DNA from 3 places in the Microbulbifer sp. CNSA002 genome. Region 2 is predicted to be linked to each of the others. Evidence: predicted binding sites of a transcription regulator. Region 2 holds the regulator's gene; each other region holds the start of a gene.
What was found. Region 2 encodes LexA, which represses DNA repair genes until DNA is damaged. Its sites were predicted from a motif close to ACTGTNTNTANANACAGT; they were not measured.

Region 1 (10,645 bases), 640 kb from region 2:
GGTTAGCCGGAGTGTTTTCCCTGGCAAGGTATTCGCCTTCTTTATAGTGACTATTGCTTGTACACCCGGATAGGAATGCCAGGTCCTTGTCTGCCAGCCCGGTAAAGAAAGGGTGCTCCTTGAGTAAGGTGGTGACAACTTTCATTTTTGTTCCTGGGCGCGAATATTCTGTATCTCTTCCGTGATATCGATGCCTACTGGACACCAGGTAATACAACGTCCACAACCGACACAGCCAGAGCTATCAAATTGGTCATACCAAGTGGCCAGTTTGTGAGTCATCCACTGTCGATAGCGGCTGCGGGTATCCGCCCTTACCGGGCCGCCAGACAAATAGCTCAACTCAGCCGTAAAGCAGGAATCCCAACGCTCCCAGCGCCGTGCTTCATTCCCGGTTAAATCTGTTGTGTCCTCAACGGTTGAGCAGAAGCACGTTGGGCAAGCCATAGTGCAATTGGCGCAGGAGAGGCAGCGCTCCGCGACTTTATCCCAGTTTGGGTTGTCATAATTGCGATAAAGCAGTGTCTTCAGGTCAGAGCTGTCAAAGCTGCGGCTACCTTTACTCACTTGATTTTCGGCTTGCTGAACGGCAGCTTGCCCCTCTTGTTTCTCCGTTTCTGAGGCATCAACAGTGGGTAGTTGCTTTAACACTCTGTTGCCTTGAGGGCTTCCGCTGCGTATGAGGAAGAAGTGGGCATCGGAGGTCAGAACTTCGGTGATTACCAGATCACTGGACAGTCGCACCTGCGGGCCTGTGTTCATTGCGGTACAGAAACAGGTATTTGCTGCTGTTGTGCACTCCACAGCAATAGTGAACAGCTGCGCTCGACGTGCCTTATAGCTGCTGTTTGCGTAATCCCCCTGTGCGAGGACACGGTCCTGGATAGCAATGGCGTGTAGCTCGCAACTGCGAACGCCGAGAAACGCTAACTTGACCGGAGGCTCCTCAATTTCCAGAATCTGAATATCTTCTCCAGAGCGACTAGCACTCCAGATCTGGCGCTGGGGCAACTGGAGGAACTGCTTCCAGGAGTGGGGGCCAACGGCGTAGCCAAAATAGGCGTTGTCGTTGCGGCGCTCCACCCGGTATTGCCCCGCCTCTTGCTGATCCGTCCATCCTTGGGGCAGATCTGTGGGAGTTTCAATCTCACCATAGGTAATAGCCCCGTTATGCAGTATCGGGCCAAAGAGCTGGTATCCTTCACTGCGAATTGCCTGAATCAAACAATCCAGGTCATTCGCTGCCAGTTTAAGTATTTCCACGAATAGCCGAGAGCCGGCTCCAAAAGAGCAGTAGTTGGTGACCCACTGATTTTTAGGTCTGTACCAACGAATTGCACTAAGACAAAAGTACCAAAATGCTAAGAAGAAAGTTTAGAGGAACGCTATTGCTCTGAGTCCTTATTGAGGTGGGGTGTATCCTTTAGGCAAAGTATTTCATAACCTTCTGATACTTATAAACGACATACCATCTAAGCAAGATGATTGGCGCAGTGCTTGCCATCACAAGGACTACACCTGCCCCGAGTTTGTTTAAGTTGATAGCGAGTAAAGAAAATTCAAAAATATCGATAAGCACAATAACTGGAATAAAAAAGATCCAAAGTTGTTCGAATCCTATTCTCTTGGCAAATGCTAAACCAAACAGTACGACGTAGAAAAGGAAGGAAACAACCAAGCTGATTACCAACCACCAAAAGGGGATGCCTGTGGAGCCATCGGTCAAGACCGTATATTGGGAGTACAGCTCCAGTGGTAGAAGGATAAAAAAGACAATTTTCCAGCCTACACTAGGGCTATAGACGGGGGGGCGATTGTCGAGTTCGCTCTCAGGTGCTTGATAAGGATTTTGCACGCTCTGCCCTTTAATTGGCCTTTGAAATTTAAAACTGTCGGCCACTTCAATCCTATGGATTAGTGCACTTATAAGCAATTCTTGTCGGCTATTACTGCAGCCAGAATGTAGAAGTAGTTTGCCGTTTATCGTTTAGTCTTTGGCATTCAGAGCTTACAGATTGACATCATGGCTTTACCTTGCTAACACTACAAAAAAGCAGGTTATGTTGTCACATTTATGCGATGAGCTGCCTCACATTATCGATAAACTATTGTACCAACTATTGACTTTGAATCTGCAGACAATATCCTCGCTGTTCAAATTTTGATAGTCAGAGAACCTAACTGGTAAGTAATGTTCAGCTCTATTTAGCTCAGGGAATGGCGAGAAGTAACTTTCGGATTGGTAATTAGTGCCTATCCGGAATAGCGGTAAATAATAAGGAAGTTTCGAGATGCAGGATATGTATCAGACACCAGATAGCCCCCTTACAGACTCTATTCCACACTACAAACCTAGTGTTGGTTGGAAGGTACTCCTTTTTATTCTCGCCCCGTTGGAAGTCTATTCCCAATATCTTGGTTTCGCCGCTGATGAGTGGGACCTCCCTATTTGGTGGATGATTTTTAGTCTGCTAGTTTATATTGTTTTTTTTGTTGCTTTGTTTGGATTGGCTTTCTCGAAAAGGATTGCCTTCTCAAATGCTTGGCGTATCTATTTGCCTATTTTAATCTGCACTGACGTATTTGAATTTTTCTCCATCATAGATGAATTCAATATGTCGGTACTGGAAATCCAAATCATAGTAATGATTTGGATTTCAGTGATATTTTTTACTTGGTACGTCGTATACCGGTATCAAAAGGTGATGAGATATTTTAAATAATATCTACGCTAGCCTTAACCTCTTTCAGTTAGTATTTTATTGGAAGGTGTTGCCAATATTACCTGTGCCAGTTTGTGTGGTTAATGCGATTTCACCACTGCCAACCTGAGAGATTGTTTGAATATTAGAAACGCCATTTTGCGTCGCAAGAATGCTGCTACTAATACCGCTATGTTGATTAATCTGGGAAGAATTAGAATCGCCAAACTGATTTAGTATCAATGAGCTGGTGAGCAAAGACCCGTCCTGCCCCTGATCTATTTGTGCAGTATTGGCTGAGCCATCTTGGATTACTAGAGTGGTACAGGAAATAAGTTCAATAGCGGCAATATTTTCGTTCCCTTGATCAAGATTTACCGTATTAGAAGAGCCGGTTTGCATTACCTCACCGCTGCTTGAGGTAATATTCTCCTGATCTACATTTGCAATGTTATTGTCACCAATCTGGGTGACTATCCCAGTAGCAGCTGAAACATCAGTTTCCTGTTCTATTCTTCCGGTATTCGAATCACCTATCTGCGTTATTATTGCAGTGCTCGTCGTCGTGACTTCATCCTGCTCGATATCTAAAAAGTTGGAAGAGCCAGTCTGGCTGGCCATAGCAAAGGTAAAGGTTACATCTCTATCCTGATCTATATTGGCGAAGTTGGAGTCACCAACTTGGGTGAATATGGCGCTAGTGCTATCCACCCTTATACGCTGATCTAAAACCAGTGTGTTAGACATTCCTTGTTGAGATGCGACAAGTGTGGTGGAAGTAACATCTTCCTGTTGCAGGACTTGGATGTCGTTTAAGTCTCCAGCCTGAGTGCCGGTGAAGGAGCTGAATTGCGCATCGTCCTGCAGCAAGGTCGCTGTATTATCACTGCCATTCTGGGTCAGGGAGGACGTAGTAAGCTGCGTTGCATTCTGTTGCACTGCTGAGGCCTGATTCAAATTTCCCGTCTGCACCAGTTCAATAGTGCTTTCAGAAGTGCCTGTAGTTTGGGATGCATCCGAGTCATTGAAATCGCCGATTTGGGTCTGAACAATCAAGTTGTTATGCACAGTACCATCGGACTGATCAGAAGTTGTACTATTGCCAGTACCTTCCTGGAATACCAGGGTGACATTATTATCAGCTAGAGCAGATACGCTGGCGGCAAATAGCGCGGCTGCAGTCACAGAATTTGTCACTTTCATAGAGGTAATCCCTTATTGGTTAAATCTTATGGGGCGACCGCTTATAAGCCTCGACTGCAAGCCTGGATGAGCATCAAGGGAGTTGCCATAGGAAAAAATGGCTGAATAACTAAGAAGAAAGCTTGGGATTGTTGTTTGTTCACCGGGCTAACTTGCTGTATAACCATACAGCCCCAGAGTAACCTCTGCCTCATTGTTTGCATATCACGTCATAAGGAACTGGTGTGCGGCATCGACGATAGATAGATCGAAAAACTAGCGCTTGTGCCATGACCCAACCGATAGAATTGCCAACTGGCTACTACCTGGACAACTTCAAAGCGTTGATTGAATTTGTTAGCCAACATTATTCCCGGCTTATCACCACATCTGAGCAAAATTTTTTTAAAACCTTCCAAGAGTTGGATATTTATAGCCAGCGGCTCTATGTGCGTTTGCTGTCCCGTAAAGGAGTACCCTCCTCTAGAGGATCGCTTTTCCGCCTGGAGAAGCTTAGCTATGGTGAGATAGAGAGCATTGAAAGTGCTGCAGCTGTTTTGGATCGCGTTGGACTACTTTGTTTTAATCCGGTGCTAACGGCACAAGAATATCTACCACTATTTACCAAAGCTGAATTGCTTACGGCAGGACCCTCGGGTATATCCAAGTCTCTCAGCCGGCCTTCCCTCGAGCAACTATTGCTTGAAGACTCCAGTTCGAGTGACTGGTTTGTGAACTTGCTTTCTCAGCACAGGGTACTAGCCGTCCAGGGTGCTGAGCATTTCCAGACTTTCAAACTGTGTTACTTTGGCAACTTGAATCAGGATCTTACCGACTATGTATTGCGGGATCTTGGGCTTTATCGGTATGAATCCTATCCACTGGATAAGCAAAATCTCCCCTTTCAAAGCCGCTCGCAAATTGATCAGTATCTGCTTTACTACCAATGCCTGGAGCTGTTAGAAGAGTCATTACTGGAAGATGCGGAAGCCATATTGGCCTTATCTGCTCAACTGCCAGAAGGTATCGATGGTGACTCAACCCTGGCTCGTCGGCTGGACAGAATACGTCTTAAGTTGGCACGGCAGCTTGAGCGGCTCAATGCTCTTGAGCAGGCCGATGCACTATATCAACTTTGTAAAACCTCTCCCGCCCGTGAGCGCCGCGCACGAATTGCCGTAAAGCAAGGGTACGACACTCTAGCATTGGAAATATGCGAGGAAATAATAGCTTCCCCTATGGACCAGGCAGAAAGAGAGTTTGCTCTTAGCTTTGGTTACCGCACAGCCAAACGAAGTGGAGGCCTCAACAATTGGCAGGCACCTCATAAAATCCAAGCCCCCACTGAAGTGATAAGTTTGGCGCAGGGGGAAATCTGTGTTGAGCTACAGGTGGCAGAGCACCTTGAAGGTTCTAGCGGTGGTGAGTGTTTTTATGTAGAGAACACCCTATTCACTGGTGTGTTGGGCCTCTATATTTGGGACGTACTGTTTGCACCTGTGCCTGGTGCTTTTTTCAACCCCTTCCAGGTAGCCCCAGCCGATTTTCGCACCGCGGATTTTTACTATTCCCGACAAGCGCTATTCACCCAGCGATTGGCTGAAATAGAGCATGAGCCCTTGAAGTCCCGTGTCCTCGCTACCTTTGCTGAGAAACAAGGTATTGCCAACCCTTTGGTTACTTGGGAGGCTTTGTCTACAGAACTACTTGAGAAGGCACTGGATAGAATCCCCCTAAGTCATTGGCGTTCAATTTTTACTCGCATGCTCAGTGACATCACACAGAATAGAAATGGGCTGCCAGACCTTATTTGCTTTACTCCCTCCGGTCACTATGAACTCGTGGAGGTTAAAGGTCCTGGGGATCGCTTACAAAAAAACCAAGAACGCTGGCTGGCGTTTTTTGCTGAAGAGGCGATCCCTCATCGGGTAATTCATGTGGAGTGGCACTAGCTTTGGATAGCTTAGAGTCGGCTGAGATTTTGAATCTTTCTGTGGGAGAGCTAGTCGCTTTTTCCTGCCGCAGCGGAGATTTGATTCGGGAGCCAACTTCAGGGCCCTCTGCCCAGGAAGGGATTCGAGCCCATCAGAAGCTACAAAAGCAGCGGCCCAAAGGCGCTGAGGCAGAATACAAGCTCAAGACCCAAATAGATTGGATGGAACAGCAGGTTACTTTGAGCGGCCGGGTTGACATTTTTCACCCGAAAAGTGATTTGCATAAACCGGCTCAGCTGGATGAAATTAAGACCACTTATTTACCCCCATCGAAGTTGTCCGATGCCGCCAAGCAACTGCATTGGGCCCAGCTAAAAATTTACGGCTATTGCTACTTGGTAAATGAAGACGCTACAGGTGATACAGATACAGTTGCCCTGCAAGTTGTCTGGTATAACCTCAAGGAGCGCAAGGCCTATCCAGAGTGCATAGAGTACCGCTTTAGTGAGTTAGAGGCCTTCACTCTTGAGGCTCTCACAAAATATTTGTGTTGGCACAGGGCTTGGCAGGAACATCGGCAGCAGCTTATTGAAACGGCGAAACAGCTCGCTTTTCCTTTCCCACAATACCGCCCCGGCCAGCGCCAACTGGCAGTGGAAGCCTACCGGTGTTTCCGGGACGGTGGTGAGCTGGTGGCTGAAGCACCCACGGGAACCGGCAAGACAATCAGCACCCTATTCCCAGCCATAAAGGCAATTGGCGAGGAAAAGCTGGATCAGTTGGTTTACCTGACAGCAAAGAATTCCGGTCGGCAAATGGTGCGGGAAACCATTGAGGCACTTCAGGCGAGTGGTTTGCAGTTATCTTTACTTGAAATTCAAGCAAGGGAAAAAACCTGTGCCTGTAACCTGGGGCTTTGTACCCGTGATGATGACGGCATCTGTCCGAGAACAAAAGGGTTTTATGATCGACTTCCAGTTGCAATGGATGCCCTGCTCGGCCGGCCCCAGTTAACTCCCAAAGAAATTGCTGATGTGGCGGATCAGCAGCAAATCTGCCCCTTTGAACTCTCCCTTCAAATATTGCCTTGGGTAGACTTGGTGGTATGCGATTTCAACTATGTATTTGACCCTTTGGTACGCCTGACCAGCTTTCAGGACCAGCGCAATCGCCGCGCATTGTTAGTCGATGAAGCTCATAATTTGATCGACCGCGCCCAGGAAATGTACAGTGCAAAGTTATCCCGCCGTGATAGTCGCCGCGTAGCTAATGCTTGCAAAGGGCACTCTCCGACATTGCGGAGAAGTATCCAGTCTCTGGTTCGGGCAATTGAAAATTGGATCAAGCGATTGCGAGAAGTTGGTGTAGCTCAAAGCCGCAGTACTTTTGAAGGGGGTGAAGTTTGGGTCACTGCAGCAACAGGTGAAGCAGAGCATCCAGAATCGGTTTCCCGAGCAGTGCAAAAAGTGCTCTCCACAGTCAGCCAACTTATAGAAAGCTCTCAGTCGCCCCCGGAAGAAATAGCGGAGTGGTTAAGGTCTGTCTATCGTTATGCAGTTATTGAGCAGGAGCTTTGCGGTCAGCATAAAGTCGTCACACGGGTGATTGACCGGGATGCTCCCTGGCAGGAGCAGGAAATCAAGCTACTTTGTTTAAATGCTGCACAGTTTTTACAGCGATCCTACCAGCAAAACCAAGCCGCTATACTCTTCTCTGCGACTTTGCGCCCAGCCAGCTATATATATAGTCAACTGGGTGTAGAGCATGAGTCGCCCTACCTAAGACTGCCCTCGCCTTTTCAGCCGCAACAACAGGGCGTTTTCCTGTGTCCATATATAGATACGCGCTACCAAGCCCGCGACCGCTCAATAGAGAACCTCGTCGACATAATTTCCCGTACCTTTTACAGCCGAGCAGGAAATTACCTGGTATTTTTTCCCTCTTATCGTTACCTGGAGCAAGTTGCTGAGAGTTTTAAGGCGAGATTCCCGGAAGTGTGCTTGTTACAACAGCTGCCGGGACAGGGAGAGACAGAGCGCGCTGAGTTTTTGTCTGGATTCAACGAAGGTAACAAGAGCCTTGGGTTTGCCATTATGGGGGGCATCTTTGGTGAAGGCATTGATTATGTTGGGGAGAAGCTGGTTGGCACTATTATTGTCGGTACTGGGCTCCCGCAAGTTAATGTTGAGCGGGAGCTACAGCGCGATGCTGCGGAAACCACTGGCATCCATGGATTTGATATCGCCTACCGCTATCCAGGGATGACTCGCGTACTGCAAACCGCCGGTCGGGTTATACGTTCCGAATCTGATAAAGGTGTGATCATTCTGGTAGATAGCCGCTTTTCAGAACCTTTCTATTGGCAGCTTTTTCCCGAGCACTGGCAACCGGTGATTTGTCGCAACACTGATCAATTAACGGGCAACTTGGAGCAGTTCTGGAGTTTAAGCTAAATCAGGTTTAGGAATTTCTCTCCCTCAACCCGAACTTTCCCAACACCCAAGCGATAAGCGTGCCGCTCAATATCCCCGCCGTATTGGCCGCGAAATCCAACCACTCACCTGTACGATTCACGTAAGGTTGGAGCAACTCTATGCCACCGCTCCACAGTACAAAAAATAATCCTATTAGCCACCAGTAACTAGGCCTGCGTAGGGCGACGGGGAACATCAGTGCACTATAGGCAATTAAGTGATTGGTTTTGTCGGTGCCGGGTATATTGGGTACTTCGGGAAGCGGAAACAGGGATAGGCTAGTAATAATGCACAAAAATACCACTGTTAGCAGAATCCAGTAGTTGTAGACGAGCCTTAAGGGAAGTTGAATTATCATTTAAACCACGCAAGAATACGTCAAAAGGCCTGTAAACTTCTTTTAATATTACTTCGAGCTTGAGCATCAAAGTGACTGTGAAAGTAATCGGTGTGATAAAGCCTTTTCTGAGACAAAAATTCCCTTAATAGTTCCCTGCGTTTCTTTTTGTAAATCATAATCGGTACCAGCCGATACTCTTTACGGACTTGTTTTTCATAAGCTTCGAAAACGCTTGTGCTGGCACCCAGGATCGTTAGGTCAATGTCGATAATTAGCTTTTCATCAATACTAACTGGCGTGTAATTGTGGCAGGTTGCCATAATCAATTGGTACACCCTATCCGCCCCTGTGGGACAATACCCGGAATCGATCAGGAACTTTTTTGCCCATAGAGCACTGTTTTCTTCATTCTTAGAGGAAAAAGGCTTGTAAATCGCATCGTGAAACCAGATAGCCAGCTCGACCTCATGGGGGTGCTCGGCAAGCTCTGCAACTTTATCAAAGTGCTTCAGCATCGCATCAATGTGATGCCCTGTATGATAATGCCTGTGATTCTCTGCATACGAAGAAACTAATTTTTCGAAGCACTGAAGTGATTCAGGAAGAATGAGTGCCCCCATTAGGTTGAGCCATCTATTTTGGTTCATTGGCTAATCCTCGGAGCGTCATCTTTCCGAAAACCCGTAGCTTGTAAAATGTTTTTCCCTGCCAACACCAAATAAAGCCATGCCTTTCTCCATCGATTCCCCAATAATACGATATGAATATGCCAGCCTTTTTCCCGTCGAGCACTATAACCACTGTAAAGGAGAGTATAGGCTTCTGGGTCACCGACTATTGATTCGGCAATGCTTCTTGCATGCTCAATGCCAAGTGAAACCATCTCACTAACCTCCTCCTTACTTGGTTCTCCCTGGGATTTTGGAAAAACCAAGAGGTGGTAATTCGGTATTAAGTCTCTACGAACCCTGATCAACCGGCAATTATTCCCAGAGGCTAAGGTAATATTCGCTTTGTCTTCTGATGAATTGCCAAATACCTGCTGCTTCATAAATCCTCAGATACTTATTTACTTTTGTACCAGAGTGCAAATTGAGAACTGGCAAAGACGCTATTTGCGCCCATTCCGCATAGTAAGTATCGGGAGACCACTCTGACAAGCCGCTGGCCACTTCATTGGGGGTCAAGCTAGCTTTGGTAGGCAAACTTTAAAGGCAGTTAGCCAACTTTGCGGTTAACTCCTGAGTTTTGAGGAAAGCTCGTTTAATCGAATCCCGGTGCCTTTCATCAGCAAATTCTTGGTACTCCGCATTGATTTCATGGAACTCCTCAACCCCCAAATAGTGGCTTAAGGTTCGGATATGTGGCCCCAGATGATTCATTTGTTCACGGATTCCTCCTTGTCCAAAGCCAAACTCCCCGGCAGAGGTGATTAGCACCAGCTTTTTGCCAGACATAATAGGCTCTAAGGGGAAGTCACCACGGTCTAAATCAAAGGTGAACGTCTTGTTGATACGAACAACTTGATCGAACCAGGCCTTGAGTGCGGCAGGCATGCCGTAGTTATACATCGAAGTGGATATGACAATGATATCCGCCTGGGATAGCTCATCAATCAAGGTGTCAGAAAGCGCGACCAAGGACTGCTGCTCCTTGGTGCGGTCCGCTTCAGGCGTAAAAACAGAGGCAATCCAATCTTGATTAATAAAGCCTGGTGGGTTTAAACCGACATCTCTATGGATAACTTTATCTTTAGGCCTCTTTTCTAGCCAGCTGCTTACAAAACTCGCGGCAACTGCTTTGGAGATTGAGGTATGCCTGGGGATATTCGCACTGTCTTGTGGTGCTGCTAAGCCGCTCCACTTCTGGGCACTAGCGTCAATATGTAATAGTGTTTTCATAGTCTGGAACCTTTACTAAACCGCCTGAAGGTTCATCTATGGTGATGCCGGGGAGTATCCTTGACAAACGAGTTATTTCTTCTTATAGATGAGGAAAACTCATCTATAAGAG
Region 2 (10,645 bases):
AGGCGTTAAAAAGCGTTCAAATACCGCCTGTATCAATTCTTTCTTGGAGCCGAAATGGTAGTTAACTGCCGCCAGATTAACCCCGGCCGTGCTGGTAATTGTTCTCAATGAGGTTTCAGGAAAACCCCGTTCGGCAAACAGCACTTCCGCTGCATCGAGTATCCGGCTGACCGTATCTATCTGGCTCATAAGTATCAAACCACCATTTAAAACATACGTTTAATCGACGCCAGAGTAGCATATTCTCACTGATCTAGAGCCCGCCAGCTAAGCTCTCCACTCAGCAAGGTACAAGAGTAAAAATAACAGGGAAATGTATGTCAGGCGGTAAGATCAATACTGCAGGAGTTGATCTCCCGCCAACTTGTGCAAGTACGCCACCCCACCAGCCGGCATAGCCTTTTAGTCCGGGGGGTAGCTTTAACAAAAATAACTTTGAAAATTTTTTCGGTATTTTAAGATCACCCGATTAATTATTCTTTCACCTGCATATATTTCATAATCAGGGCCGCAGCCTCCTCCACACTATCAACGATATGAAAAAGGTCTAGATCACTGGCATCGATACAATCGCGCTCTAACACTGTATCTACCAACCAATCGTACAGCCCACTCCAGTAACGCTTACCTACCAACACAATTGGGAAACGCCGCACTTTCTGCGTTTGCACCAAGGTAAGAGCTTCAAACAACTCATCCAACGTGCCGTAGCCACCGGGAAGTCCAACGAATCCAAGTGCGTGTTTTACAAACATAAATTTCCGTACAAAAAAGTATCGGAAGTTCAAACTGATGTCCTGATATGGATTTGCCGCCTGTTCAAAAGGCAGCTCTATGTTTAACCCAATTGATGCGCCGGGCTGCCCGAAAGCCCCTCGGTTACAAGCCTCCATCAGCCCCGGCCCACCACCGGTAATCACGGGGATCCCTTCAGCCGCGAGCAACTCTCCCAACTTTACCCCCTGCTGATATTCAGGACTGTCCTCTGTAAATCTCGCCCCTCCAAACACTGTCACTGCACCACCTAACGCTATCAGCCGCTCTATCCCATCTACCAATTCAGACTGAATACGAAGCACTCTCCAGGCTTCCGGCATTTTTGCATCCAACATTATTTTTCCCTCTTTGTCAGTTCCTTCAACGCTTTCTTCTCTCCTTGCTTTCTCCATCAATGTAGCAGCTCACAAAGACTAAAACCTGAGGATTGCGCGAACAATAAATCTGTATATAATTCCAGCAACTGTATATAAATACAGAAAACTAGGTAAATCTATGACCAATCTCACCGCTCGTCAGTCCCAGGTTCTCGACCTGATCAAGTCCTACCTGGATGAAACAGGCTACCCGCCAACGCGGGCAGAAATTGCCCAGGAGCTCGGCTTCCGCTCACCCAATGCCGCCGAGGAACACCTGAAAGCGCTCGCCAGAAAAGGCGCCATTGAGATGGTTGCCGGCGCTTCCCGAGGCATTCGAATTCCGGATCACCAATCCGGCTTGCCGATTGTGGGTAGAGTAGCTGCAGGGAATCCCATACTCGCAAGCGAACATATTGAAGATTATTGCGACTTGCCCGCGAGCTTCTTCCATCCTCCCGCAGATTATTTGTTGAGGGTGCATGGTATGAGTATGCGAGATGCGGGCATTCTCGATGGAGACTTGCTGGCAGTGCAAAAGACCGAGCAGGTGCGCAATGGCCAAATCGTCGTTGCCCGTATCGATGACGAAGTCACTGTGAAACGCTTTCGCCGCAAGGGAAATCAGGCAACCGTTCAGTTGCTACCTGAAAATGATGACTTTGAGTTAATTCAAGTCGATATGAGAGATAAGAACTTTGTGATTGAGGGATTAGCCGTAGGGGTCATTCGCCAAGCGCCTTAAACCCCTAAAAACGACAACAGCGGCCATTGGCCGCTGTTGATAAAACTCAAACTAACGCTGACGTTAGTGGATAGTATGATTTACCGGCATTAAATCATCTTCTTCCTCGAAGTAACCAGCCTCAAGATCGTCTAGATTTTGTACGGCTTCAATGCCCGCTTCCAACATAGCCCTTGCCACAGCAACCTTGTTCTTGCGCAAAAACTGAAGGCTTTCCGCAGAAAAAGAAATGCTCACCAAAGGGTCCTCTTTGTGGCCAGCACGACGCAAGGCTACATCGCCATTAGCCAGCTCAATTATTTCAAAAGTTTCGGAGGACATTCGCTTTTCCTTCACGGCACAACAGTTTGCGCCCAGTGTACCACAGGCTTGCGATAAGTTTCATTCATCCAATTTGAGGGCTTCTGGCTCCTGACTTTCGAGGCAGTCTATTGCCAGTACGCTATATCAAAGAATTACCTAAACCACTCAAGAGATCACAAGAGAAGAGTGAATTGCTTTGCACGTTGCACCGGTTGCGGGTTATGTCGAGTGGGCCACAACTACTCTATTGTGACTCACTCAAAGGACAGCGGAGTTTCCCGCAGAAGTGCGCCTAATATCAACAACCTTCAAAATTCGCAGAAATATTACGAACCTATTCAGAAGTTCACCGAAGTCGAATATGCGTATTAGTTAACACTCATCCAAGTGAGCGCGCTGCCTCACCACCAATTCATTCAGCGAGCGATGCCACTGAAGCAGCAACTCTTTGGACAAAGGTGCAAACTCGGGCTTGGCAACTTCGTTGTGTAGCGGGATTAAATTAACCTGTTGCTGTTTTTCATCAGCACCCACAGATATTTTCTGCTGCTCTTCCCAGGCGTAAAGCATATGGGATAACCAACTCTGCGGGTCGCCGACCAGGCCGGACAGCTCATTGGCCTCTGCACTAGCCCTACCCTGAACGCCCAGCGCATCAATTATCAACTGCGGAGACTCCGGTTCGAACCCCAACTGAAGCTGGGCTGCCTGCTCTGCCAGAAAGGCCCGATAGGCCTTGCACAACTGCATCAACGCTGCCTCTTCCAGCGCATCGCGCTGGAGAGGCAAATCCCACGGCTGTTGCAGCAACAGCTGGCTCTTGCGTAGAGCCGAAGTGACATGAATCGTGTAAGAGTTACTCATTACCTACTTCTTTGCCGCTGTCTTTTTAGCTGCCGGTTTCTTGCGCTTGGCGGCAGTGCTCTTGGTGGAGGCCTCTACTTTCCAACCACCATCACGATAAAAAGCACGCCAACCGGTCGCTTTGCCCTCTTCCTCAGATTGAACATATTGCTCCTGGGTTTTGCGGCTAAATCGAACTACGGTATCCCGCCCACTATCATCTTGCGTCGGTGCAGAGAATAGGAAACTGTACTTTGGATCGATCTCCCTCTGGTGAGGCAGCAGCTCTTTAACCAGGGGCGCACGGGTCTCACGGTTTTTCGGGAACTGGCTGGCAGCCAGGAATAGACCCGAGGCACCATCGCGCAGGATATAGTGATCCTCCACTTTGATACAGGCCAATTCCGGCATGGGAACCGGATCCATTTTCGGTGGCGCCGGCTGCCCATTTTTCAGCAGCTTGCGGGTGTTTTTACAGTCTTCATTGGTACAGCCGAAGTACTTGCCAAAGCGACCAGACTTCAACTGCATATCACTGCCACACTTATCGCACTCAATAATGGGGCCGTCATAGCCTTTAATTTTAAAAGTGCCCTGCTCAATCTCGTAGCCATTGCAATCCGGGTTATTGCCACAGATATGCAATTTACGCTGCTCATCTAACAGGTAGCTATCCATAGCCGTGCCGCACTTGCCGCAGCGGCGCTTCTCCCGCAGCAACCTGGATTCAGCTTCCTCGTCCTTATCCGCATCGACCGCCTCATCACCAGAAACCAGGTTCATGGTATTGGTACAACGCTCTTTTGGCGGCAGTGCATATCCAGAGCACCCCAGGAATACACCGGTGGAGCCAGTGCGGATCTGCATATGGCGGCCACATTTGGTGCACTCGATATCCGTGTCTGTCGGCGTATTGCGACGCATACCTGCATCGGCAGACTGGGCTTTTTCCAGGCGCCCGGAAAAGTCCTGATAAAACTCATCGAGCAGTTGCTTCCAACCCTTATCGCCGTCGGCAACCGCATCCAGGGATTCCTCCAGGTTTGCGGTAAATCCGTAGTCCATCAGGTTCTTGAAACTTTCGCTGAGACGGTCGGTAACAATATCCCCCATTTTCTCAGCGTAAAAACGACGGTTTTCCAGGCGGACATAACCACGATCCTGGATCGTGGAAATAATGGAAGCATAGGTGGAGGGGCGTCCGATACCGCGCTTCTCCAGTTCCTTAACCAGGGCCGCTTCACTAAACCGCGCAGGCGGCTTGGTAAAGTGCTGTTTGGGATCCAGCTGTTGCAGGGATAGCTTTTCGCCTACCTTCACATCTGGAAGCACCAGATCTTCATCTTTTTTGCCGCTCGGTGGCGCAACTTTCAGGAAACCATCGAAACGAATTACTCGACCCCGCGCACGCAATTCAAAGTCACCTGCGCTGACCACGATTGAAGAGGAAGTAAATTGGGCGGGCGTCATCTGACAGGCCACGAACTGCTGCCAAATCAGGTTGTATAACCTCTCCGCATCCCGCTCAACCCCGGACAACATATTTGGGGCGATACGAACATCGGACGGGCGAATCGCTTCGTGCGCCTCTTGAGCGCCCTCTTTACTGCTGTAGCTATTGGAGCTTTCTGGAAGATACTTATCGCCGTAATTCTCGGCAATATAATCCCGTGCAGATTCCACAGCTTCTTTACTGAGGTTGGTGGAATCTGTACGCATGTAGGTGATATGACCGGCTTCATACAAGCGCTGGGCCAGGGTCATGGTCTTCTTCACACTGAAGCCGAGGCGGTTACTGGCCGCCTGCTGCAAAGTGGAAGTAATAAATGGTGCGCTGGGCTTGGAGCTGGTTGGCTTATCGTCACGGGCGGAAACAACAAACTCACTGGACTGAAGCTGCTTGGCAGCACTCATTGCCAGCTCTTCGTTGGTAGGACGGAAAGCCTCACCAGCCTGCTTTTTCACCTCGAGGCGCAGCTTGGAAGCCTTTGCCGTCGCCGTATCGGCAAACAGGGTCCAGTACTCTTCCGGAATAAACGCGCGAATCTCCCGCTCCCGCTCAACTACGAGACGGACCGCAACAGATTGCACACGCCCCGCAGACAAGCCTCTGGCCACTTTTTCCCACAGTAGAGGGGACACCATATAGCCAACGATTCGATCGAGGAAACGGCGCGCTTGCTGGGCGTTTACCCGATTAATATTCAGACGGCCGGGATCTTTAAAGGCCTCCTGAATCGCAGACTTGGTAATTTCATTAAACACTACTCGGCGGTAGCGATCGTTATCGCCACCAATTGCTTCACGCAAATGCCAGGCAATTGCCTCTCCCTCGCGATCCAAGTCCGTTGCGAGATAGATATGATCGGCGCCTTCGGCGAGTTTTTGTAACTCACTCACCACTTTCTCTTTACCCGGCAGTATCTCGTAGTGGGCTTGCCACTCGTGATCCGGGTCTATCCCCATACGCTTAATCAGCTGATCGCGGTTTTTCTTCCGCTTGTAAGCCTCTTTCGCCTCGGGGGAAAGCTTGCGTGTTTCCGCTGCACGACGGGCGCGCTCCTTTGCGTCAACCGGCTGTTTATTGCCCCCACCTGTGGGCAAATCGCGAATATGGCCGACACTGGACTTCACAACAAAGTCCTTGCCGAGATATTTATTGATGGTTTTCGCTTTGGCCGGTGATTCGACGATGACCAGTGATTTACCCATAAGCCTTTGATTTCAAATGAAAATTTACTGCTATTGCAAGTCTTTCAAGCCCTCTTATCGGGCTTGTGCTGCGCGAATATATAAGCCTCACTTCAAGCGCGGTCAAGCAAAGCTGACAATTTTCCACTCACAGTCACCAAATTTGGCACTGGGCAGTCCGCCTAAATGCGACTCAGTAGACGCTCTTTTACACCGCTAATACGGCAATCAGGACAGCCCCTCAGTCGCCGCGCGCGAACTCACTTTTCGAATAGCTTCTTCTATTAAGGGGGTGTACTCATCAAGCGACGCCATCAGTTTCTGGAAGGCTTGATTGCCTCCTGACTCCGGCCACTGAATACCGAGACCCACTGGTGTTGCAGTAATCGCACAGGCATCCCGAGGGATTTTTCCCAGTAGCTCGCGCAAATATTTCCATGCCCCTTGCGGAGCTGGCTGGCCATCAGCCCAATCCCAAACACCGGAAAAATTGAGTTCGTGCTCAATCCGTTGCTTATCCAAAACCCACCCCACACTCAGGCCTTTGCGGTTCTGCCAGCGGTGATAATAGACAGCCGCAGTCCCATCACCCAAAGCCGCAGGCAACGCTTGGATTTGCACGGTAATGCCAGCCTGGGCCGCCCGGCTACGCAAATCTGCAAGACGGCTGTCACGGGCATTGGGCTTTAGCCACATCACCGGCCCCAGCACCAAAGCGATGGCAAATCCGACGATAATCACCGGCAACCAATCAGACATAACCACTCCTCATCAGTGGAAAAAAGTGACTATTGTGCGGTGTTCCGCGTGATCTATGTCAATCGGTTTTTTTTGCGGTAGACTCAAAATAGGTGTCACAAGGGTGTTTTTCACAGTCAATAAAAGGGATAGGAGCAGGTAAATTATGGCGAAATACCGACACATCCTCGTGGGCTTGGACCTGTCAAAAGAATCTTCCCAGGTGCTTGATAGGGCCGCTGATATGGCTGAAGCATTTGGTGCGGAGTTAAGCTTACTTCACGCCATTGAGCCCCTGACTTTTGCCTATGGCGGCGACATCCCAATGGACCTCTCCGAGGTACAGGACCAACTACAATCCCAGGCCAAGGAGCAATTGCAAAAAGCCGCCGATCGGCTGGATATCCCCGCAGATCGCCAGCACGTAATACTCGGCCAGCCATCTACTGAGATTCATCGCTTAGCCAAAGATATCGAAGCTGACTTAATCATTATTGGCAGCCACGGTCGTCACGGCTTAGCACTACTACTCGGCTCTACCGCCAACGGCGTTCTCCATGGCGCCAAATGCGATGTTCTGGCGATTCGGGTACATATGGAAGACGAATAATCCTTCAAAATTGGGGAGGGGGAAGCAGCAATAATTGCAGCTTCCCCTTCAACTTAGTCGTCTCCCCCCTCCAGCTCTGACCAGCGTTCAAATGCCTCTTCGAGCTGGGCTTGTCTTTCCGTCAGGGTGTTCAGCTTAGCCTGCACCAACGCCTGCTCCTGCTGATAAAAACTGGGGTCGGCAACCTCTTGCTCAATACCCCCTATCTCTTCTTCCAAAGACTCAATCAAGGCGGGCAGGCTATCCAGCTCTCTTTGAAGCTTATAGCTCAGTTTCTTTTTCTTCGCCGGAGCCGCCTCCTGGGACTGGGGCTTTTCCTTTGGTTTACTAGCAGCTGGCTTAACTTCTTTCAGCTCAGCGACAAAGCTGCCACCTTGGCGCACAAAATCTCCATAACCACCCACGTATTCACGGATGCGGCCATCCCCCTCAAATGCGAGGCATGAGCCCACCACATTATCCAGGAAAGCACGGTCATGGCTCACCAGCAGAACCGTTCCGCCAAAGTCCAGGAGTAACTGTTCAAGCAGCTCCAGGGTTTCTACATCCAGGTCATTGGTGGGCTCGTCGAGCACCAAAATATTGGCGGGCTGGCTAAACAATTTTGCCAGCAAGGCGCGATTTCGCTCTCCACCACTCAAGGCGCTGACTTTAGTACGGGCTTTAACACCACTAAAAAGAAAATCGGCCAAATAAGACATTACATGGCGGCTTTTACCACCAATAGTCACTGAGTCGCGCCCTTCGGCAACATTATCGAGCACAGTCAAATCGGGATTCAGCTGATCCCGGCGCTGATCGAAATAGGCCACTTGCTGCTTGGTACCCAGGCGCACACTCCCCCCCTGGGACTTTAGCTCTCCCAGCAGCAATTTGATCAGGGTACTTTTGCCGACACCATTGGGGCCTATTAGGCCAACGCGGTCTCCGCGCATCAGCGTGAATGATAAATCCCTAATCAACGGTTGCTCATCGGGATACGCAAAAGTGACGCCCTTCAACTCAGCAACCAATTTGCCGGACATCTCACCGCTATCCAGTGCCATCTTGGCTATACCCTGCTGGGACCGGCGCGCTTCCCTTTGGCGACGCAGTGCTTGAAGCGCTCTTACCCGTCCCTCATTACGGGTTCGGCGAGCCTTGATGCCCTGGCGAATCCAGGCCTCTTCCTGTGCCAACTTCTTGTCGAAAAGAGCTTCATTTTTTGCCTCTTCTTCAAGAAGCTTCTCTTTTTCTTCCTGGTAACGGTCGAACTTGCAGCGAAATGTCCGCAGGTGTCCACGATCCAAATCCCATACGCTGGTGGCCAAACGTTGTGCCAATGCACGATCATGGCTCACAAACAAAAGAGCGCCACGATAGCTGGCGAGGAAATTCTCAAGCCATTCGACTGCAGCAATATCCAGGTGGTTGGTTGGCTCATCCAGTATCAGCAGATCAGGCTCCACCACCAAAGCGCGAGCCAGAGCAGCACGGCGCTGCCAGCCACCGGAAAGGTCGGCAACCTTTTCGTCTGCATCGAGCCCCAAACGATCTAATACACTGTCCACTTTCGGCAGCAGCTCCCAACCGTGAGCCGCTTCGATTTTGGCTTGTAGCTCTGCTGTGGGGGAGTCCCTGTACGCCGACAAAACAGCGCCTATTTCGCCCAAACCCATAGCCACATATCCGTAGACAGAATCGGGGCAATCGGCAGGTAACTCCTGCTCCAAAACCGCTTGAACCATACCGCTGGCACGAACAATCTCGCCGCTATCCGCGTCAACTTGCCCCGCTATCAAGCGCAACAGGCTGGATTTCCCCTCCCCATTACGCCCCACAAGGCATATACGATCTCCACGCTCAACTTTTGCGCTGACATTGTCTGCCAGTACCTGGGTCCCGTAACGAAGACTGACCCCATCCAATAGAAGCAACATAAATAGGCACTACAATTATCAAACCCGAACCTCAATCCCGCTGATGAAAGAAGCGAAGTCGGCTCTTTCGGGTTCTGTGAAAAATCAGCTATTTTACGCGTTTTTACCGTATAGTCAGTCATAGCTGGAAACACACGTCCAACTGAGGTAATTGAGATGTCAGCTGACGCAAAAGGAATCGCGCTTCTTTCTGCCCTAATCATCACCTGTCTCTGCACAGCCGTGCCCACTAATGCACAATCTGTTCAGTCAACCGCTATCGCACCGGAAGTATCCGAAGATAATCGTGCGGCGCAGAGAGAAAAGCTGCGCCAGGCCCGGCAGGCGATAAAATACAAGGATCGACGGCAACTTCGAGCACTTAAAGCTGAGCTCAAAGATTATCCCCTCGCTGCTTATATTGACTATTGGGCGCTCAGTGAAAAACTGCACCAACTGCCCTTAAAAGAAGTTGATCAATTCCTGGAGAGCAACAGAGGCACGGCTATTGGCGACTGGATGATGGTCAGGTTGTTGCGCCAACTCGGTAGTCAAAAAAAGTTCTCGACTTACCTGCGCTATTACCAACCTTCGCAACACAGTCGCACCTCCCTCCACTGCTATTACGCCGATGCCCTATCGCGCCGAGACGGCTATCAGGCAGAAACACAGCAGTTGATATCAGAACTCTGGCTTGTTGGGCGGTCCCAAGTCGAGGAGTGCGACCCCGTTTTTGCCCGCTGGATGAAAAACGGCGGCTTGACGCAGGAACTCGCTTGGAAGCGGCACCTGCTGGCAGTCGAAGAAGGCAATCTCGATTTGGCACGTTATATCGCCAAAAAAATGACGCCAGCACAAGCAGAGAAAGCCAAACTTTTACGCTCGGTCCATCGCAACCCACAGAAGCTTCTCACTGACACCAAGTTCGCCTACAACCCACTGGAATATCGCGATATCGTGTTGCACGGATTGCACCAATTGGCGAAAAAAGACGCGATCAAAGCTGAAACTGCGTGGCACCGCTATCAGGCCAGCTACTTGTTTTCCGATGCCCAACAAGAAGCCATGTTCAAGCACTTGGCGCGTCAATTTGCTCGCCAGGATAATATGCAGCGCTTGCAACAGCTGGTTGAACATCACACAGTGACCGATGGCCGTACCATCGAGTGGCTAGCCAGACAATCCCTACGTGAATTAAATTGGCAACAGGTCGCGTTCTGGATTGACCGCCTGCCAGAGGAGAAACAACAACTCGACCGGTGGATATATTGGAAAGCCCGCTCACTGGAAGAACTTTATGGCACAGAAAGTTCCGAAGCTTCCTCCCACCTTTACCGCAAAGCCGCCCGCAATCGCAGTTACTACGGTTTCCTTGCCGCTGATACCTTGGGGCAACAGTACAGCTTTGAGCACCGGCCGGCACCAATCACCCCCATTCAAGTGCAGGAGATGGCAAAGCGCCCCGAACTGCTGAGGGCCCGAGAATTACAAGCGATAGGCGAACTCTTCCATGCCCGAAGGGAATGGAGCTATGCCACAAGAGCTATGGACCACCAGGAATTACTTGCGGCTGGCAAAGTAGCTAGCGCCTGGGGTTGGTACCATAAATCAATCCAGTCAGTGCTTGCGGCTGACTACCTCGACGACTTGGAGCTGCGATTCCCACTCGCTTTTTCCGATATTG
Region 3 (10,645 bases), 1.1 Mb from region 2:
ATCCAGGCTATTGAGTATGCGACCATCCCGGTAATGCACTTCCGGCTCATCAGGGTCGAGCTTCATATAGCACTGGCGGATATCGAGAAAACTCATGCGATGTCCGCGTTCGGCTCCCGCTTCCATAATGCGCCGGTTGCTATAGAGATCCGGGTTCGATGCCAGCAGCCCGATGCGCAGGCCAGTACCGGCAATATGGTGCTCATCCCGATAATATTCATCCAACTGGCTTTTCGGGATATCGCCAATACAGAAGCTCTCAGCCGGGTCCACCAGCATTCGCCCAATCATGGCTTCGCGCCCCAGCAACATGCGATAGCCCATGCTGTCCCGATTGGTCAGGGTCAGTTCGATATCCCAGACACTGCCACCAATGGAAATAGAGGTACGAATTACCGGGCGTTTTTCGCTTTCACCGGAGGAGCTGCGCACCAGCCTTTTATCCAAAAGCCGCGCCTCACAGCGCACTGAAGGGCGGCGCTGGTGCTGCAGTGGATGCGCCTCAAAACTCACCCAGGGTTCGCCATCGCGCTTGAAGGTATGGATGTTGTACGCGTGCAAACAGGAAGTTTTTGCCCCGGAGTCCACACGCACCTTAATCGCCGGGACGCCGAGTGCGGGAAGCCCGCACCACTCTTCGCTGCCGACAATCAGCTTTCTTTCCAATCGAGGTTCCTCAAAGGAAGGTTACAGGGTGACCGGTCGAACGAATGTTGCCGGCCTTTTAGTTTTACCCGCAAAAATGGCGGGCAAATGAAAATCGGAAATTTCTTTCACAGCGCCCCTGCAGGCGCTGAATTTATTTACTCTAAGTAAGATTAGTTAAGGCCGAGTACATCGCGCATATCGTAGTGCCCCGGCGCCCGCGCATTCCCCTCCTCTCCCATCATCCACAGTGCCGCGCGCACGGCACCGCGAGCAAAAGAGAGCCTGCTGCTGGCGCGGTGGCTAATTTCGACCCGCTCACCTTCCGCCAGGAACATCACCGAGTGTTCACCTACCACATCACCACCGCGCACTGTCGCAAAACCGATAGTGTCCCGATCGCGGGCACCGGTTTGACCTTCGCGGCCGTAAACTGCCACTTTATCCAGGTCGCGCCCCAGAGTTTCCGCAATCACTTCTCCCATACTCAGTGCCGTGCCGGAAGGTGCATCCACTTTGTGGCGATGATGGGCTTCGACAATCTCAATATCGGCCTCTTCAGCCATTACCCGCGCAGCAGTTTCCAACAATTTAAAGCACAGGTTTACCCCGGTGGAAAAATTACTGGCGAGGCACAGCGGCACCTGATCCGCATAAGCCAATACTTTATTTTTTTGCTCGCTATCAAAGCCCGTGGTGCCGATTACAATGGGGAGATTTTTCTCCGCGCAATAGGCAGTATTTTCCACAGTCGCTTTAGGGGCAGTGAAATCAATAAGTACGTCAAAGTCTGCCTTATCGAGGCTGTCCACAATAGCGAGGCCGCTGCGGCCCAGACCGGCAACTTCACCGGCATCGGCGCCGACCAAGCTGGAGCCAGGCCGCACTATAGCCGCTGACAGTTCGGCTTTATCAGACAGGGACAAAGCCTCCGCCAACGCTCGCCCCATTCGACCACCAAATCCCGTCACCGCCACTTTTACCGCCATCACAGCACTCCAGTCCAAATCAATAAGGTTCTGGATTCTACAACGCACCCGGTAGAGCGCATAGATACCAGTAAGCCAGTATTAGCATGTCTAAAAATCGCTAGTCACTCCGCAAAAGTAAAACAAAAAGAAATATCCACATATTTTTAAATTACCAAGAGGATACTTGCGCAAAAAGCGATATCAGCGGCCACTGCTACGCTTTACTGTGAGGGGTAAATGGAGCGCCAACATGCGACTGATGATCCTGTCCAACCATCTACCACACATCATGGTGGTAGTGATCTCTCTGAGCCTGGCTTTTGGCAGCACGCCGGCATCTGCCCAGCAGCAAAATGCCAATCCAGACTTTTGGGAGAAGTATGATGATATTACCGATTGGGTGACGCTGCGTTTGCAGCTCACCCCGGGACAGGAAAAAACCGTATTACCCATTATGCAAAAAAGCTTCGCAGAGAAAAAAGCGGTGCTGGAAAAATACGGATTACTCAGTGGTGAAAAGGTCGCTCTAACCCCCAAGCAACGCGGCGAAATTGGCGCTCAATTCGCAGCTATCAGCCTGGAAACACACAAAGAATTGGAAGGTATTTTAAATAAGGAGCAACTGCGCAAAGCGCAAAAAATCCAACAGGAATTCCTGAGTGAATTCGCAGCCCGCTTGAGAACCAAAACGTCCCAATAGAAGGCATTCCATTGGGGGGATAAAACTCACCCGGAAATAAAAAAGGCCCGAAAGCTAATGCTCTCGAGCCTTTTTAAATAGGCAACCCGCAAAACAATTTAAGGTTTTGCCGGTGCTAACAGCGATTAAAGCTTCATATCACCAAAGAAGTTTTTCACTCCTTCAAACCAACCGGTCTGACGCGGTGAATTTTTCTTTTCGCTGAGGGTATTAGAGAACTCTTGCAACAAGTCTTTTTGCTTGCCGGACAGGTTCACCGGTGTTTCTACCACAACGCGACACAGCAGGTCGCCGGTTGCACCACCGCGAACCGGGGAAACACCCTTGCCACGCAGGCGGAACAGCTTGCCGGTCTGGCTTTCCGCAGGAATCTTCAGCTTCACTTTACCGTCGAGAGTCGGCACTTCCAGCTCACCACCGAGGGCAGCGGAAACGAAACTAATCGGCACTTCGCAGTAGAGGTTCTTGCCATCACGCTGGAACAGATCGTGCTCTTTTACCACTACCTGTACATAGAGGTCACCAGCGGGGCCGCCATCGGGCCCGGCTTCACCTTCACCAGACAGGCGAATGCGATCGCCGGTATCCACACCGGGCGGTACCTTAACGGACAGGGTTTTGGTTTCCTCTACGCGACCGCGACCGTGACAGCTGCCACAGGGATCGGAGATAGTGGTACCGCGACCGCGACAGTTGGGGCAGGTTTGCTGAACAGAGAAGAAACCCTGCTGCATACGCACCTGGCCAGCACCACCACAGGTGCCACAGGTTTGCGGAGAGGAACCGGGCTTGGCCCCGGAACCGCTACAGGTACCACAGGCTGCCAGAGTCGGAACGCGAATCTTGACCGTGGTGCCGCGCACCGCGTCTTCCAGGTCCAATTCCAGGTCATAGCGCAGATCGGAACCGCGAGCAGGGCCGCCGCGACGGCCACCGCCGCCACCACCGAAGATATCGCCGAACACATCGCCAAAAATATCGGAGAAGCCACCGAATCCACCAGCGCCGCCACCGCCCATCTGGCCTTCCACACCGGCGTGGCCAAACTGGTCATAAGCTGCGCGCTTCTCGGAATCCGACAAAACCTCGTAGGCCTCATTGGCCTCCTTGAATTTGTTCTCAGATTCCTTGTCATCGGGGTTACGGTCCGGGTGAAACTTCATTGCCACCCGGCGGTAGGCTTTTTTCAGCTCTGCATCCGAAGCGCCGCGCTCGACGCCGAGGACTTCGTAATAATCGCGTTTCGACATAAAACTATGTTCTCTGGTCCGGCATCAAGAACGGCCAAACTCTCTTTCTACTTCTCGGTTTCTAACTAAGCTCCGCGAACGGAGCACCACCAAAACTGCGAAAACTCGGCAAATATTGGCGGATACCTGAAACAACACAGGGCGCGGGCCTCTGAAAGTAAGGCGCCGCGCCCCTGAAGTTCTCCGGCGGCCACTTTAAAAGCTGCCGCCGGAATTGCAAGCGAACGCTTACTTAGCTTCTTTTTTGTCGTCCTTAACTTCTTCGAACTCTGCGTCTACCGCGTCGTCGCCAGCGGAGGACTGCTGCTCGCCCTGGGCGCCAGCACCAGCGGCACCTTCAGCACCAGCGGCTTGAGCCTGCTCGGCGTACATCTTCTGGGCAACCGGACCAGAAGCTTCTGTCAGCTTGGTAGTTGCAGCTTCCATAGCGGCCTTGTCATTGCCTTTAACTGCTTCTTCCGCTTCGGTAACAGCCGCTTCAATAGCTGCCTTCTCTTCAGCGGTAGCTTTGTCGCCAGCTTCTTCCAGAGTCTTCTTAGTCGCAGAAATCAGGCCGTCGAGCGTGTTGCGAGTCTGCACCAGCTCTTCGAACTGCTTGTCCGCTTCGGCATTGGCCTCAGCGTCCTGAACCATCTTATCGATCTCGTCCTCGGACAGACCGGAGGAAGCCTGGATCACGATGGACTGCTCTTTACCAGTGGCCTTGTCCTTCGCGTGTACGTGCAGGATACCGTTGGCATCGATGTCGAAGGTTACTTCGATCTGCGGCATGCCGCGCGGTGCCGGTGGGATATCGGCCAGGTCGAAACGCCCCAGGGATTTGTTCTGTGCAGCCTGCTTGCGCTCACCCTGAACCACGTGAATGGTTACCGCAGTCTGGTTGTCATCCGCAGTGGAGAAAACCTGGGACTTCTTGGTGGGGATAGTGGTGTTCTTGTCGATCAGCGGAGTCGCAACGCCACCCATGGTTTCGATACCCAGGGTCAGCGGGGTTACGTCCAGCAGCAGTACATCTTTAACGTCACCGGACAGTACGGCGCCCTGGATAGCAGCACCCATGGCAACGGCTTCGTCGGGGTTAACGTCTTTGCGCGGCTCTTTGCCGAAGAATTCGGTTACTTTCTGCTGAACCATTGGCATACGGGTCTGACCGCCTACCAGGATCACTTCGTCTACACCGGAAGCGGACAGGTCGGCATCTTGCAGAGCGATTTTTACCGGCTCCAGGGAGCGGGTAACCAGCTCTTCTACCAGGCTTTCCAGCTTGGCGCGGGTCAGTTTAACCACCAAGTGCTTGGGACCAGTGGCGTCTGCAGTGATGTACGGCAGGTTGACTTCGGTCTGCTGGCTGGAGGACAGCTCGATCTTGGCTTTTTCTGCAGCTTCTTTCAGGCGCTGCATTGCCAGGGGGTCACCTTTCAGGTCGATGCCCTGGTCTTTCTTGAACTCGTCTGCGAGGTATTCGATCAGTCGCAGGTCGAAGTCTTCACCACCGAGGAAAGTGTCACCGTTGGTGGACAGTACTTCGAACTGCTTCTCACCGTCTACGTCGGCAATTTCGATGATGGAGATATCGAAGGTACCACCACCCAGGTCGTATACCGCTACAGTGCGGTCACCGCCCTGCTTGTCCAGGCCGTAAGCCAGTGCAGCGGCAGTCGGCTCGTTGATAATACGCTTAACGTCCAGGCCCGCAATGCGGCCGGCGTCTTTGGTGGCCTGACGCTGGGAGTCGTTGAAGTAAGCCGGTACGGTAATTACTGCAGCTTCAACTTTCTCGCCGAGGAAGTCTTCCGCAGTCTTTTTCATTTTCTTCAGGACTTCGGCAGAGATCTGCGGCGGAGCTTTTTTATCGCCTTTCACTTCTACCCAAGCGTCGCCGTTGTCAGCTTCAGTGATGGTGTAAGGAACCATCTTGATATCTTTCTGGACAACGTCGTCTTTGAATTTACGGCCGATCAAACGCTTAACCGCAAACAGAGTATTTTGGGGATTGGTCACCGCCTGACGCTTGGCAGACTGACCTACCAGAATTTCGTTGTCGTCAGTGAAGGCAACAATAGAAGGTGTAGTGCGATCGCCTTCGGCGTTTTCGATTACACGCGCTTTGTCACCATCCAGTACCGCTACACAGCTGTTAGTGGTACCCAGGTCGATGCCGATAATTTTTCCCATCTGTAAAATCCTCTTTTGATGCGCGCTGCCAGCTCTGTTCTATTTACACCGCGCGAATAATTCTTGATGTCAGCTATATTGGTGCCGGCCGCTAAATTTCAAGGCCGCTTTACACTTCTGCCGTTACGGCGCTTTGCTGACCACCACCATGGCCGGGCGAACCAGGCGGCCATTGAGGCGATAACCTTTTTGAAACACATCCAGAACCGTGTTCGGCTCCACCTCGCCGTTGGGCACCTGGGTCATAGCCTGGTGCAGCTCTGGGTCGAAGGGCTCACCGGCCGGATCGACAACTTCCACAGCATTTTTCGTCAGGGTTTCAACGAAAGATTTGTGGGTCAGCTCGATACCTTCTACCAAGGCCTTGTTGGCTTCGTCGGCCGTATCGATCGTCGCCAGTGCACGCTCGAGGTTGTCCACTACAGGCAGCAAGTCCTGTAGCAACTTCTCTACCGCAAATTTGCGCGCTCGCTCGATATCCTGTTGCGCGCGGCGACGGGCGTTCTGCTCTTCCGCCTGGGCGCGCAGGGCCATATCCTTGTGCGCTGCCAGCTGCTCCTGCAACTTGATAATTTCCTCGTGCAGGGCATCGGCACCTTCGGCCTCTTCCCGCAGGGCTTCCTCGGCAAGTTCGCTTTCTATAGAGGAAGGGTCTTCAATCTCTGCTGAAACGCCCTCTTCTGTAGCTGGTGCGTGCTCCGCCCCCTCTTTAATCTGATCTTCTTCGCTGCGCTCTCTGGCCACTGCTTTCTCCGTCGCGTCGACTCTGTCAGTAATGTGAGTTGAGCCCGTCTCTCGGGCACTGGAGCCTATATGGGGACATCCCCGCACAGTTCAAGTGGTTTTTCGCGCTAGCGCACATCCTCAGAGTAATGTGGCCCCGCCCCTATAGCTAACCGGGAACGAATACTGTATAAATAACCACTAATTGGGCCGGGCGCCCGCCGATTAGCAAGGACACAAGCGATCTCTATGCTGCTGCATCTGTCTATCAGCCAATTCACCCTGGTGGACCAACTGGAGTTGGAGTTTGGTCCCGGTACCAGCACCCTGACCGGCGAGACCGGCGCGGGTAAGTCAATCACCTTAGATGCCCTCGGCCTGGCGCTGGGCGGTCGCGGCAGCGCTGAGCTTGTGCGCACCGGCGCCAATCGCGCCGATATCAGCGCCACATTTGATATCGCCGAGCACCCCAGCGCCGCCAGCTGGCTTGAGTCCCAGGAGCTGGACGCCGGGCAGGAAGTCATTCTGCGCCGCACTATCGGCGCCGACGGCCGCTCCCGCGCCTATATCAACGGCCAACCGGTCACTCTGTTGCAGCTACGCGCCCTGGGCGAGCAGCTAATCGATATCCACAGCCAGCACGAACACCAATCCCTGCTGAAGAAAGAAACACACCTGCGCCTGCTGGATGAATACGCCCAGGCCCAGGATCTCGCCGCAGAGACCCGCAGCCGCTTCAAAACCTGGCGGGATCACTATCGCCGTTATCGCACCCTGGCCGACAGCGCCGAGGAAGCCGAAGCCCGCCGCCACTTGCTGGAATACCAGCTTAAGGAACTGGATCAGCTGGGCTTGAGCGAAGGGGAAATAGAGTCCCTCGAGAGCGAACAGCAACAGCTGGCCAATGCCGGGGAAATCCTCAGTGGCAGCTACCAGTTGGCCGCTTTCTTGTCAGGCGGTGAGGGTGATATCGCCGAACAGCTGCACCGCGCCCTGCAACTGCTGTCCTCCATGCCCGGGCAGGCTCCGGCCTTAGTGGAAGTGGCACAGATGCTCGACAGTGCGCGCATCCAGGTGGATGAGGCCGCAGCCACCCTCTCCCGACACATCGATCGCTTCGAGATGGACCCTGAACGGCTCTCCGAAGTTGAAGACAGGCTCAGCGCCATCTACCAGGCGGCGCGCAAACACCGAGTCCAACCACAGGAGCTGCCGGCACTACAGCAACAGTTACAGGCAGAGATGGACGATATCGGCAGCCCAGATGCCCTGGAGCGCCTTGCCGCAGATTGTGAACAACTGGAAAAGCAATATAGAAAAGTTGCCGGCAAGCTCAGCAAGCTGCGCAGTAAAGCGGCAACTTCGCTGGCGGAGGCCGTAAACGGCCAGCTGGCCGACCTGGCCATGCCTCACGCTCGAGTAGAGCTATCACTACAAGAGCTGGATACGCCCAATAGCCAGGGACTGGAAGAAGCGGAAATATTAATTTCCACCAACCCGGGCCAACCGCCTCGTCCCCTGGGCAAGATTGCCTCCGGCGGTGAACTCTCTCGGGTCAGTCTGGCAATCCAGGTGGTAACTGCGCAAACCTCCCGCACCCCCACCCTGGTATTCGACGAGGTGGATGTGGGTATCGGCGGTGCCACCGGTGATGTGGTGGGCCGCCTGCTGCGTCAACTGGGAGAAACCCGCAATGGCCGCAGCGGCCAGGTAATCTGTGTGACCCACCTGGCCCAGGTAGCGGCGCGAGCCCACCGCCAATACCTGGTGGAGAAGCACAGCGATGGCGAAAGTGTTTTTGTGGCACTGCGCGAACTCACCAACGGCGAGCGCCGCGAAGAAGTGGCGCGCATGCTCGGCGGCGCCCCCACCGCCCAATCTCTGGCTCATGCTGAGGAAATGCTGGAGAGAATTTAATCCCCCAAACCCTTCTCTCGGGCTGGCTATGGAGTCAGCCCTACCTCCTTCATACGATTCCGGCGCCAAATGTCACCAAAGGACAAAAATGGCGTATTTTGGTAAGCAATCTTATACCGTAGATCAATAAATGACCGCCACACAATCCGGTATACCACCCCTTTCGTCGGATATATGTGCCGATTTAGGACAAACGCACAAATATGACTGGGAGCGGCGGCTAAAGTCACCATATACTTGGCGGCTTATTTTTCGATGTATGAGTAGTCCCGGCCGAGGTTATGCAGAGAACGATTTTCAACACCCCTATTGTCACCCCAATCCTCCGCTTGGTTGCACGGGTGCTACTGAAGTTGCACGGCTGGCGTGTCAAAGCTGACGAGCAGTCTCTCAAACTAAAGCAGTACGTATTGATCGGCGCCCCCCATACCACTAACTGGGATGGCTATTACTTTATTCTCGCCGCACTCAAACTGAAGATGACCCCGCAGTGGATGGGCAAAGACAAGCTGTTTACCTTCCCGCTGGGTGGCCCCATGCGCTGGTTCGGAGGTATCGCCGTAGACCGCAGCAAAGCCAACAACCTGGTGGATGCCACCGCCAGGCAGTTCAAACTGCGCAAAGAACTGGTTATCGCTATTCCCCCCGAGGGCACTCGCGGTTTGGCGGAACGCTGGAAGACCGGCTTTTACCATATCGCCCGCAACGCCAGGGTTCCGGTGGTGCTGGGCTATATCAGCTTCCCCAAAAAAGAAGTGGGCATCGGCCCGATAGCGCAATTCAGTGAAAACCTGGAAGCCGAGCTGTTGAAGCTCAAGGAATTTTACGCGGATAAAATTGGCAAGTTCCCAGAGCTTTACACCCCACCCTGCCAGTCGTAACACCCAGCGTAAGCATTTGAAGGGTGCGGTGAATACCGCACCCGAAAGAATCACTTCTCTTTTTCTGTCACATACAGAACCAGGCTATGGCCAGTCAGCTCATAGCCGTGCTCTTCAGCGATCTGGCGCTGTAGCTCCTCAATCTCTTCATTGTGGAACTCGATAACCTTACCGGTATCCGTGCACACCATGTGATCGTGGTGATCGCCACGGTCCAGCTCGAATACGGAGTGGCCGCCATCGAAGTTGTGGCGCACTACCAGGCCCGCGCTCTCAAACTGGGTCAATACCCGGTACACAGTAGCTAGGCCGACATCCTCTCCCGCCTCCAGCAACAGCTTATAGACATCCTCAGCACTCAAATGCTGCTCACTAGTGCTTTCGAGCAATTGCAGAATTTTCACCCGCGGCAGAGTGACCTTGAGGCCAGCCTTGCGCAATTCCTGGTTTTCGTTCGACATGTATCAATATTTCCCGGCAGGATTTTAAAAGTTATCCGAAGTTGCCCAAACCCACAGCGGCCATTTATAAAGGATTCCGACCCTGGAGTCCCGTCTGTCAGCGAGCCAACTCTTCAGGTATTATCCCATGCCCTACGGAGTCAGAGAAACCCCGTACTGCTCACTTAGGGCAGAACTGGTAAGTGGAGGAACTTTTTTTCTCCACTTGAGACTAAACTGACTGTTTGTAAGAAATCAGCGTGAGCGCTGCCGTTTGAAACCGAATAATGGAGCAATGAATGCCGCCTAGTCTGAGATTTCTCACTATCGCCTTCCTGTGCAGCTTGCTGGGAGCTTGCACACTCGTAAAATTCCCCGGTGTACACCGTATTGAGGTGCAGCAGGGCAATATCATTACCCAGGAGATGGTGGATCAGCTAAAGCCAGGGATGACGCGACGCCAGGTACAGTTTGTTCTGGGCACTCCGCTGCTGGAAGATACGTACAACCCCAACCGCTGGGATTACGTCAATCGCCTTCGCGACAAGAAAGGCAACATCACCCAAAAGACCTTTAGCGTTTACTTTGATGAAGACTCCCTGGTAGCCACCAGCGGCGACTGGCAGCCCACAGGCTGGCCCTAAGCGGAAGTCCCCTCGGCGCCTTTCTTCTTCTCAGCCATACGCTTGGCTTTCTCGGCGCGCTGCTTGCGCGCCTCTTTGGGATCGGCGATCAAGGGGCGATACACCTCAACCCGGTCCCCGGGTTGCAGGACATAACTTTCCGCCGGCGGCAGCCCCTTACTCCCCAGCACCTGGGCAAAAATACCCATCTTTGCCGTATCCGGATCGACTTCAGGATACTCCTTGGGAATTCCCGAGCGAATTAGCGCCTCCCGCGCAGTGGTACCCTCTGACACCAACAAACGCATTAATCGCTGTTC

Region 1: the regulator LexA is predicted to act here: its motif matches at 4,060-4,077, upstream of ACG1BZ_RS11755 (VRR-NUC domain-containing protein).
Region 3: the regulator LexA is predicted to act here: its motif matches at 6,650-6,667, upstream of recN (DNA repair protein RecN).

What each region holds. Positions count from the first base shown of each region.
Region 1 covers NZ_CP172449.1:2,615,217-2,625,861, reverse strand. The annotation lists gene ACG1BZ_RS11780 (cyclic nucleotide-binding domain-containing protein) at 1-145, opposite strand, end outside; gene ACG1BZ_RS11775 (4Fe-4S dicluster domain-containing protein) at 142-1,263, opposite strand; gene ACG1BZ_RS11770 (hypothetical protein) at 1,424-1,900, opposite strand; gene ACG1BZ_RS11765 (hypothetical protein) at 2,292-2,723, shown strand; gene ACG1BZ_RS11760 (hypothetical protein) at 2,760-3,905, opposite strand; gene ACG1BZ_RS11755 (VRR-NUC domain-containing protein) at 4,175-5,836, shown strand; gene ACG1BZ_RS11750 (ATP-dependent DNA helicase) at 5,839-8,271, shown strand; gene ACG1BZ_RS11745 (VanZ family protein) at 8,279-8,650, opposite strand; gene ACG1BZ_RS11740 (hypothetical protein) at 8,671-9,279, opposite strand; gene ACG1BZ_RS11735 (hypothetical protein) at 9,276-9,683, opposite strand; gene ACG1BZ_RS11730 (FMN-dependent NADH-azoreductase) at 9,841-10,533, opposite strand.
Region 2 covers NZ_CP172449.1:3,256,854-3,267,498, forward strand. The annotation lists gene ACG1BZ_RS14475 (TetR/AcrR family transcriptional regulator) at 1-189, opposite strand, end outside; gene ACG1BZ_RS14480 (TIGR00730 family Rossman fold protein) at 474-1,112, opposite strand; gene lexA (transcriptional repressor LexA) at 1,273-1,878, shown strand; gene ACG1BZ_RS14490 (hypothetical protein) at 1,942-2,199, opposite strand; gene ACG1BZ_RS14495 (DUF6586 family protein) at 2,554-3,045, opposite strand; gene topA (type I DNA topoisomerase) at 3,049-5,736, opposite strand; gene ACG1BZ_RS14505 (hypothetical protein) at 5,944-6,474, opposite strand; gene ACG1BZ_RS14510 (universal stress protein) at 6,620-7,063, shown strand; gene ACG1BZ_RS14515 (ATP-binding cassette domain-containing protein) at 7,117-8,982, opposite strand; gene ACG1BZ_RS14520 (transglycosylase SLT domain-containing protein) at 9,139-10,645, shown strand, end outside.
Region 3 covers NZ_CP172449.1:4,404,603-4,415,247, forward strand. The annotation lists gene rimK (30S ribosomal protein S6--L-glutamate ligase) at 1-180, opposite strand, end outside; partial or broken gene ACG1BZ_RS19555 (ATP-dependent zinc protease) at 310-594, opposite strand; gene dapB (4-hydroxy-tetrahydrodipicolinate reductase) at 819-1,634, opposite strand; gene ACG1BZ_RS19565 (hypothetical protein) at 1,867-2,316, shown strand; gene dnaJ (molecular chaperone DnaJ) at 2,442-3,566, opposite strand; gene dnaK (molecular chaperone DnaK) at 3,795-5,741, opposite strand; gene grpE (nucleotide exchange factor GrpE) at 5,865-6,485, opposite strand; gene recN (DNA repair protein RecN) at 6,714-8,381, shown strand; gene ACG1BZ_RS19590 (1-acyl-sn-glycerol-3-phosphate acyltransferase) at 8,663-9,262, shown strand; gene fur (ferric iron uptake transcriptional regulator) at 9,313-9,723, opposite strand; gene ACG1BZ_RS19600 (outer membrane protein assembly factor BamE) at 10,002-10,346, shown strand; gene ACG1BZ_RS19605 (RnfH family protein) at 10,343-10,645, opposite strand, start outside.